One region of the Agathobaculum faecis genome, then DNA from elsewhere that is predicted to be linked to it. Evidence: riboswitches for the same ligand, from Rfam matches in the RefSeq annotation. Region 1 holds a riboswitch; each other region holds the start of a gene.
What was found. A riboswitch is a leader RNA that binds a small molecule or an ion and turns the genes downstream of it on or off. The one in region 1 is predicted to bind FMN.

Region 1 (3,273 bases):
GCCGTTTGGAGGAGAATGAGCTGGTTGCATGGATTGAGCGGCGGGTCCGGTCGCTTGGCTGCACGATTACCTCGGATAACGCTTCATACCTGATATTCCTGTGCGGAAATTCGATGACCAATCTGGCCGGCGAAATCGATAAGGCGGCCGCGCATACGACAACAGGGGAGATCCGCAAATATAATATCGACGCGGTATGCTCGCCGGTTCTGGACGCGGTTATTTTCGATCTGACGGATGCGATCACGGCGGGTAAATTCGACAGGGCGGTTTCTCTGGTAGGCGAGCTGATTGCGCAAAAAAACAATGAGGTTATGATTTTCACGACCATTACGCGCCACATTCAGCGTCTATACGGCGCTAAGCTGTGTGAGAGCGCAAGGGGAGGGGAGCGGCTGCTGATGGAGCTGATCGGCTCCAAATCGCCGTACTATGCCCGACAGATACAGAATGCCGCGCGCCGCGTTTCACTCGACTGGCTGCGACAGGCGGCGTCTCTTTGCGCGCAGACGGATACCGCGCTGAAAGGGAGCGCTGTCGACCGGCAGAAGCAGATCGAGCTGACCCTGCTTGCGCTTGCATCCGCGCAGAAGGGGGAGCGTGCATGATCCGTATTCGGGAAGCGATCCTTGTAGAGGGACGATATGATATCAATACGCTCAAACAGGTGGTGGATACCGTTGTATTAGAGACCGGCGGCTTCCGTATCTTCCATGACAAGGACCGGCTGAAGCTGCTGCGGCGTATCGCGCAGGCACGCGGGTTGATTGTCCTGACGGATAGCGATGGAGCGGGCTTTGTGATCCGGAATTATCTGAAAGGCGTACTGCCTCGGGATCGCATCAAGCAGGCGTATGTACCGGATGTTTGGGGAAAGGAAAAACGCAAGCGGCACGCTTCCAAAGAGGGCAAACTCGGCGTCGAAGGAATGCGGCCGGATATTCTGTGCGACGCGCTGCGCAGGGCTGGTGCGACCTTTCTGGATGGGGAGGCGCAAAAAGGGAGGGATACCTCCGATAGCCCGATCACGAAAGCGGATTTCTATACATGGGGACTGACCGGTCGGACTGACAGTGCAGCGCGGCGGCAGCGGCTCCTGCAGGAGCTGGCGCTGCCCGCGCATATGACGGCCAACGCACTGCTGGAATTTATCAATGCAGTCGGAACACGGCAGGAAATTGAGGCTATCCTGCAGCATTTTTCTGAAAACCATTGACAAAACCATCCTAATTGACCTATAATAAAAGCGTAAATTAAATCAGTTCTGTTTCAGGGCGGAGTGAAAGTCTCCACCGGCAGTATACAGGGCGTTGTTCCTGATAGTCTGCGAGCCGCAAGGCATGATGGGTGTGAATCCCAACCGACGGTTATAGTCCGGATGAAAGAAACAGGTGTATCTCGGTACGTCTGCAAGCCCTTGGAGATTTCCAAGGGCTTTTTATTTACCCAACCAAACAGAACTCCTTACAAAGGAGACAGAACCATGACAAAAGCAAGCAAGATCACCTATACCGCCGTATTTGCGGCAATCGCTACCGTTCTTATGTATTTTGAATTCCCGATCCCGTTTATGCCGCCGTTTCTCAAAGTGGACCTTTCCGGAGCGGTGGTCCTGATCGGCGCGTTTATTTTTGGAATTGGCCCGGCGATTACCATGATCGGTATCAAGGATCTGATTCATTTAACACAGAGCCAAACGGCCGGTTCGGGAGAATTGGCGGATTTCCTGATGCTTTCCACCCTGGTGATTGTTGCTGTGTTGCTTTATCGCATGCACAAAAGCCGTAAATTTGCGGTTATCGGCTGCGCCGTCGGCGCGGTGGCCATGGCCTGCATGGGGATGCTGACCAACTATTTTCTCATTATTCCGTTTTATGTGAACGGAATGGGGTGGAATCTGGATGCGATATTCCAGATGTGCGCTGCGGTCAATCCTGCGATTGATGGGATGAGTGCATACTTGTTGTTTGGCATATTGCCGTTCAATCTGATTAAGGGGGTAATTTTGACGGTGATTACGATGCTGGCTTACAAAAAGCTTAGCGTATTTATTAAATCCAAACAGATTGACCTGCATCATAAAAGCCAGCAGGTGGGCTGAACCAAAAAGCGCGGAGGGGAGAGGACCTGCCGCGCTTTTTTAATAAATAAAGAAAAAAGGAGTCCCAGTAATGAAAAGAAAACGGATATTGTCCGCTGTCCTGATGTGCGCGGTCGGCGTGGGGATATGCGGCCTATATTGCGGATTGATGCCACGTCGCTATACGGTGTCAACGCCCAAACTCAACGCAGAGGAAAGGCTGCGAATCGTCATGCTTTCCGACCTGCACAGCTATGTTTACGGAAATGACCAGACACCGCTTCTTCGCAGGGTGAAGGAGCTGCAGCCGGATATTATCGCACTATGCGGCGATATTGTTGACGATAAACAACCGCAGGACGGCGCAAAGCTGCTGCTAAAACAGATTACAGAAATCGCGCCATGCTATTATGTATCCGGCAATCATGAATATTGGAGCAGTGAGCCGGAGCAGATATTCCGGATGATAGAGTCCTATGGAATACACGTCTTACATAATGAACGGGAGCGTATAACAGTGGACGGCCGAGAATATGTGATCTGCGGTGTGGATGATCCGGCAGCCTATGGCGACCGCGTGCCAAGCTCATATGGGAATGCAGCGTCCTACCGGAAAGCGCTGCAAAGTTTTGACGACCTGTTCAAGGATGATGCGTTTCATATCCTGCTGGCGCACCGTCCGGAATATATAGAGGAATACGCTGCGCATCCGTTTGATTTAACGCTTTGCGGTCATGCACACGGCGGCCAATGGAGAATCCCGTATATCATGAATGGTCTGATTGCGCCCAATCAAGGCTTTTTTCCGGAATACGCCGGTGGCCAGTATCAAATTGGTGCTATGACGGAAATTGTGGGACGCGGCCTGGTATTGGATTGGAAGCCCCGTGTTTTTAATCCGCCGGAGATTGTCGTCGTTGATATCGCTCCCCAATAGAGAGGGTGCTTTCTAAAAAGAAGATACATACAATTATACAAAAGAAAAGTTTTGTATAATTGAGGGAGGGTGAAAAGAAGCGCATCATGAATAATGCGCTTCCAAATATTCGACTACTGCGGCGACCGCATCCAGGTCATTCTCTCGGACATGGACGTCTGCCGCCTGTAATATCCCATCGTCCGCATTTGCTGGTGCAAAACCCAGATATGCTGCGTGGATCATATCCTCATCATTATAGCTGTCTCCAACGGCG
Region 2 (3,273 bases), on a different contig from region 1:
GGTCGGCCTGTTCGGCTACTACGCCTACGGTACGAACGACGTGGCGCCGGTCGGCCTGTTCTACGGCGGCGGCTGGCACGCGCTGGCCATCCAGGCGCTCGGCATGGCCGTGGTGATCGCGTGGGTCGCGGTCACGATGACCGTGGTGTTCCAGATCATCAAGCATACGGTCGGCCTGCGCGTCAGCGAGGCCGAAGAGATCATGGGCCTTGACAAGCCCGAGCACGGCCTGCCCTCCGCCTATGCGGACTTTATGCCGGTGGTTCCGTCCGTGCTGGGTACCAAGGCGGCGCAGGACGACACAGGGGAAGCGGCTGCGGCCGCGGCCGCGCCCGCTCAGGCGGTGCCGGTCACTAAGATTACATCCGAAGCGTCCAGCGGCGGACACAAGCTGAGCAAGGTGGTCATCCTTGCCAAGCAGTCCAAATTCGAGGTGCTGAAAAACGCGATGAACGAGATCGGCATTGCGGGCATGACCGTGACCAATGTGGTCGGTTGCGGCACGCAGAAAGGCGCGCCCGAGTACTACCGCGGCGCGGAGGTGGACGTGACGCTGCTGCCCAAGATCAAGATGGAGATCGTGGTATCCAAGGTGCCGGTCGAGACTGTGATCGAAACGGCCAAAAAGGTGCTGTACACCGGCCACATCGGCGACGGAAAGATATTTGTGTACGATGTGGAAAACGCGGTCAAGGTGCGCACGGGCGCGGAGGGCTACGACGCGCTGCAGTACGACGACTGATCGAGGGGAACAAGCCGGAACAGTGGGACAGGGCGGCTGCTCTGTCTCACTTTCTGCAGAAACCGGAGGCCAGATGAAAATTTATGCTTGCATTTTGTGGGGAAGGGTGTATACTGAAAGAGCAGAAAGCTTTCTGCAGGAAAACCGAATAAACAGATTTCTTCAGGGCAGGGTGCAATTCCCTACCGGCGGTACAGCCCGCGAGCGGACGCCTTTCCGGCGGAAGCATGACTCGGTGGAACTCCGAGGCCGACAGTATAGTCTGGATGAAAGAAGAAAGTGTGAAAGCAAAAGGGGGATGCCCCTTTGTTTGATTCGCTTGTTTACCGTCCTGAAACGTCGCGCGGCGTTTCAGGATTTTTTGTTTGGCGGCGCGCCATATATGTCCCGGAAGTCTGCGGCTTTCGGGACATTTTTTATTGGGAGATGATGCCGTTTGCAAGAGGAGCTTCTGATGCGCAGGGCGCTCGAGCTGGCGCGGCGCGGTGCGGGACGGGTCAGCCCGAATCCGATGGTGGGCTGTGTGATCGCCCGCGGCGGGCGCGTGATCGGCGAGGGATGGCATGAGACGTGCGGCGGGCCGCATGCGGAGCGAAATGCGCTGGCTGCCTGCACGGAGGACCCCGCGGGTGCGACGCTGTATGTCACGCTGGAGCCTTGCTGCCACTGGGGCCGCACGCCGCCCTGCACGGACGCGATTTTGGAGCGGGGTATCGCCCGCGTGGTGGTCGGATGCACGGACCCTAATCCGCTCGTCGACGGGAAAGGGGTGCGCCTGCTGCGCGAGGCGGGCGTGGAGGTCGAGACCGGCGTGCTGGAACAGGAGTGCTGGCGGCTGAATGAAGTGTTTTTCCACTTTATCCAGCACCGGACGCCGTTTGTCGTGTATAAATACGCGATGACGCTGGACGGCAAGACTGCGTCCGCTTCGGGCGACAGCCGTTGGGTGAGCGGGGAGGCCGCACGGTGCAGAGTGCATGAGGTGCGCGGGCAGCTTTCCGCAATCATGGTGGGCGTGGACACGGTGCTGGCGGACGATCCGCTGCTCACCTGCCGCATACCTGGCGGGCGTGATCCGCTGCGCATTGTGTGCGACAGTCGGGCGCGCACACCGCTGGACAGCCGCCTGATCCAAAGCGCGGGCGAGATACCGACCATAATCGCGGCAGTCGGCTGGAATGAGCGGGCTGCCGCGCTCAAAAAGGCGGGCGCGCAGATCCTGCTCTGCGGGGAGCGGGATGGACGGGTCGATCTGCGCGAGCTGATGCGGCAGCTCGGCGCGCGCGGCGTGGACAGTATCCTGCTGGAGGGCGGCACGACGCTGGCGTTCGCCGCGCTGGAAGCCGGCATCGTCCGCAAGGTGCAGGCGTATATCGCGCCCAAGCTGCTCGGCGGTAGCACGGCCAGGACGCCGGCCGGCGGGCAGGGGCTTGCTCGGATGGCAGATGCGTGGCGTCTGACCGGTCTGACCGCCGAGCCGGTTGGAGAGGACTTTTTGTTGGAGGGATACCTGCCATGTTCACAGGACTTGTAGAGGAGGTCGGGCGCGTCGAACGCATCGCGCACGGCGCGCGGGGCGCGCGGCTGATGATTGCGGCCGATGCCGTGCTCGCGGGGACACGGTGCGGCGACAGTATAGCGGTAAACGGCGTATGCCTGACGGCTGCGGAGCTGGATGGGCGGACGTTTACCGCGGACGTGATGGCAGAAACCCTGCGCCGCTCTGACTTGGGGGAGCTGCGCGCGGGCGCGCCGGTCAACCTGGAGCGCGCGATGCCCGCGGACGGGCGGTTAGGCGGACACATCGTGTCCGGACATATCGACGGCACGGGGACGGTCGCGTCGCTCCTCCGCGAGGATAACGCGGTCTGGCTGTCGGTCAAGACGCCCACGGCTCTGCTGCGGTACATTGTGGAAAAGGGCTCGATTGCGATCGACGGCGTCAGCCTGACGGTCGCGCAGGTGGACGGACAGGGCTTTGCCGTGTCCATCATACCGCATACCGGCGCACAGACCACCCTGCTCGGCAAGCGGCAGGGCGAACGGGTGAATCTGGAATGCGATGTGATCGGCAAGTATGTGGAAAAGCTGCTTGCCCCGCATACCGCCCGGCAGACGGACGTCACTATGGAATTTCTCAGCCAACACGGCTTTTAACAGAAAGAGGGAGGCGGAATCATGCAGCAAAACTTTGCAACCATCGAACAGGCGCTTGACGAGCTGCGCGCCGGCCGGCTGATCATGGCGATCGACGATCCGGACCGCGAGAACGAGGGCGACCTGATCTGCGCGGCGGAATTTGCGACCACGGAGAACGTTAACTTTATGGCGACCCATGCCAAAGGGCTGATCTGCACGCCGATGAGCGCGGAAATCGCGGCTCGGCTCGGCTTTGAGCAGATGGTCAAGGTCAATACAGACAATCACCATACCGCGTTTACCGTTTCGGTCGATCATGTGGATACGTCAACCGGCATCTCCGCCGAGGAGCGCGGACTGACCTGCCGCGCGTGTGCGGATACGGCCGCAGG
Region 3 (3,273 bases), on a different contig from region 1:
TGGCGTCCCTGTCGGTCCCACAGTACATTGACCAGCGCCTCGACATCCCTGCCGCAGTCCACGCACACGCGCCGGAAAAATGCGATGATCTGCGCGAGCAGAGCCGCCGGGAGGCGGGGCAGGCTCATGCGAAAGCCTGACCGGACGCCCTCCAGCTCCGCAATATGCTGGGACGGCGCGATAAATGTGCCGATCCCGTTGCGGCGCATTTCGTATACCCTGCCGTCCTGTGCGGGGATGTATGCGATAGCCTTATCCGACTGCTCCGCCTGTTCTGTGCTGCAGAACAGCCCCTTGTAGCCTGGGAAGCGCAGCACGCCCTTTTTCTGGGCCGTGACCGTAGGCTTGACGGTACATACCGGATCCCTGTCCTTTTCCTTCAGCTTTTTCAGTGCGTCCTTAAATTTCCTGCCCTTTTCGATTTTGGCCTTTGTCTCGAAGATACTCGCGTCCGCGCTGGATACCCGCTCCGTGATACCGGCGTAGCCCACAGTCCAGGACACATGGCTGCGTGCTTCGAGCTCAGGGCAGTCCGCGGACATTTTGACGCGGAGCTGTTCAAAGGTCATGGCGGGGTCTGTGATATCCTCCCGGATAGAGCCGTACTCGAATACAGGGGCGGCGTTGGCCAGCCGTGCGAGGCGCGCCTCCACACCGTCCTCCGCGACCGCGCCAAACAGGTCTATGACCTGGCCGGCCGCGGGCTGCGGGGTGGGCGCTGCTGCAGGCTGCTGTACTGGTGCAGTGGGGGCTGCCTGCGTTACGGGGCCTGCTGTCTGTTGTACCGCCTGCGGTGCAGGAACGGGGCCTGTCTGCGGCGTTTGCTGCATACTGGGCTGCCCTGCGCGGTTCGGCACAGCCTGGGGTGGCTGCATCTGCGGCTGGGCCTGCTCCACCTGCTGGGGAATGGGCTGCGGCTGCGCTTCCGGAGCTGCGGCCGGCTGGCTTTCAACCGGCACTGGCTGGGGCTGCATCGTCTGCGCTGATGCGGGTATCTGATCCCCAAGGTCTAACGGCGGGAGTGCGGAACCGAAAAGCTCCTCCAGGCTATTTCCGGTCCCAGGATCCATTCCGTTCATGCTGTTGTTCTGTTCGCTCATAGTCTTTTTCCTCCATTCTCGGTTTTGACGCAAAAAAAGACCATACAGTATCCGATAGTGGATTCTGCATGGTCTAAGTCAGGTGATGAATCAAGTACGGAGCTGGTGTGCGGTCCAGACAGGCAGACTGCCTCCTGGGCGGGTTACTCTGACACGAATTACTCTGACCTGATTTCTCCTTTAATATAGCACGGCTTACCTGCTTTGGAAAGATGAAATGTTTTTACCCTTATTTAGGAAAATTTCCATTGACACAGGTGGGGAAGGTGTGCTATCCTAAAGCAAAAGAAATGCTTTCTTCGGAAACGAGGTATTCTCTACTGGCGGTCAAAGCCCGCGAGCCATGCGCTGATTCGGTGAAAGTCCGAAGCCAACAGTTGGTCTGGATGGGAGAAGAAAGAGGTTGCGGCGTGTCACGGGCGGCCTCCCATCCCCTTGTTGTCTGTAACGTGAGCTTGGGATGGCATCCGGCGGCCCTGAGATCAGGGGCGTATCCGGGTGCTTTTTGTTGCCCGTCTGCCCCGCCGTGGAAGAAAGGAGCGGGAGCTATGGAACAACCCCAACGGAAACAGAATCCTATAGAGACCGAACCCATCGGCCGTCTGATCTGTCGGTACTCGATCCCCACAGCCCTGACCCTGATGGTCAACTACTTGTATAACATTGTGGATCAGATCTTTGTCGGCCAGGGGGTGGGGGTTATGGGGATGGCCGCCACCAACGTGGCCTTTCCCCTGACCATTGTCACCATTGCCCTGGCACTGATGATCGGGGACGGCTGCGCGGCGAATATGAGCCTCTGCCTGGGCCGCCGGCAGCAAGAGGAGGCGGACCGGACCGCCAGCCATACCGTGACCCTGCTGGTGGCCGCGGGGGTTTTCCTAGCGGTGGGGGGAAGCCTGTTTGCCCGGCAGATTGTCCTGTTGTTCGGGGCCACGGAGACGGCCTTTCAGGCGTCTCTGGATTATACCCGGATCATCGTCTGGGGGCTGCCCTTCCTGCTCTTCAGCTCTGCTCTCACGGCCATCATCCGGGCGGACGGCAACCCCAAATACACCATGAAGTGCATGATTTTAGGGGCGGTGATCAACACGGTGCTGGACCCTGTTTTCATTTTCGGTCTGCACATGGGGGTGGTGGGGGCCGCCATTGCCACCGTCATTGGACAGGTGGCGGCCGGCGGTCTGTGCCTAGCCTATCTGCGGCGGCTTCAGTCGGTGCGGATTCGCCGGGCCTGGCTGCGTCCCACGGCGGCCCTCACGGGTCGGATTTTTAAGCTGGGCATCCCCAGTTTCCTCACGCAGATTATGACCGCTGCCGTCCAAGTGACCATGAACAACCTGATGACCCGGTATGGGGCCCAGACGGCCTATGGCGGGGATGTGGCGCTTTCGGTTTATGGCATGGTGATGAAGGTGTACCAGATTGCCCACGCCATGTTCGTGGGAGTGTCCTCAGCCACCCAGCCCATCAACGGCTACAATTTCGGCGCCAAACGGTATGACAGGGTGCGGGCCACCTACCGTATGGCGGCCACCATTGCGCTGGTGGTGTCTGTGGGCTGGTTTGCGGTCTATCAGCTCTTCCCCCGGGCCATTGGCACATTGTTTGTCTCAGGGGACCCAGTGTACCTAGATGCCTGCCAGCACATCTTCCGAGTTTACATGCTGGCCTTTTTCCTCTATGGGATTCACATGGCTACCGCCTCCTTTTTCCAGGGGATTGGGAAGCCCGTGCAGGCGCTGGCCATTCCCTTAATCCGGCAGGCTGTGGTGCTGATTCCCCTGGCACTGCTGCTGTCCCAGACCTTTGGCTTCAATGGGGCGCTTCTGGCAGCCCCCGTTGCCGACGTGGTTTCCTTTCTCCTCTCCCTGGTGTTGGTACTGCGGGAGTTCCGGCGTTGGAAAAAACAGGGTTGGCTCTCGTAAGCCGGTGGAGACGGAACCAAGCAACACACCGCGTCCCCCCTTCAGAGATGGTCCTGCTTTCAGAACATGTGAATACGAAAAGAGATGGTGGTATCCAGCTGGGTCAGCTCAGCTAGGCGGACGGCACCCCGCCGAGGAGTCCTTCCAAAGTACGGGAGTACGAGGTATTTGAAACAGGATCAGGATGGCTTGCGCTTCCACCGGTGACGTGCGCTGAGAATCACATAGCAATAGAGCACGCGGGG

Region 2: another riboswitch for FMN. It lies ahead of ribD (bifunctional diaminohydroxyphosphoribosylaminopyrimidine deaminase/5-amino-6-(5-phosphoribosylamino)uracil reductase RibD); the one in region 1 lies ahead of H8S45_RS01310 (ECF transporter S component).
Region 3: another riboswitch for FMN. It lies ahead of H8S45_RS13995 (MATE family efflux transporter); the one in region 1 lies ahead of H8S45_RS01310 (ECF transporter S component).

What each region holds. Positions count from the first base shown of each region.
Region 1 is NZ_JACOPL010000001.1:266,495-269,767, reverse strand. Features, by position in the region: gene holA (DNA polymerase III subunit delta) at 1-608, shown strand, start outside; gene H8S45_RS01315 (toprim domain-containing protein) at 605-1,216, shown strand; FMN riboswitch at 1,262-1,394, shown strand; gene H8S45_RS01310 (ECF transporter S component) at 1,484-2,101, shown strand; gene H8S45_RS01305 (metallophosphoesterase) at 2,172-3,017, shown strand; gene H8S45_RS01300 (HAD family hydrolase) at 3,102-3,273, opposite strand, start outside.
Region 2 is NZ_JACOPL010000003.1:94,100-97,372, reverse strand. Features, by position in the region: gene H8S45_RS03960 (ammonium transporter) at 1-742, shown strand, start outside; FMN riboswitch at 897-1,024, shown strand; gene ribD (bifunctional diaminohydroxyphosphoribosylaminopyrimidine deaminase/5-amino-6-(5-phosphoribosylamino)uracil reductase RibD) at 1,179-2,276, shown strand; gene H8S45_RS03950 (riboflavin synthase) at 2,258-2,899, shown strand; gene H8S45_RS03945 (bifunctional 3,4-dihydroxy-2-butanone-4-phosphate synthase/GTP cyclohydrolase II) at 2,921-3,273, shown strand, end outside.
Region 3 is NZ_JACOPL010000019.1:18,114-21,386, reverse strand. Features, by position in the region: gene H8S45_RS14000 (Mov34/MPN/PAD-1 family protein) at 1-1,100, opposite strand, end outside; FMN riboswitch at 1,392-1,502, shown strand; gene H8S45_RS13995 (MATE family efflux transporter) at 1,649-3,028, shown strand.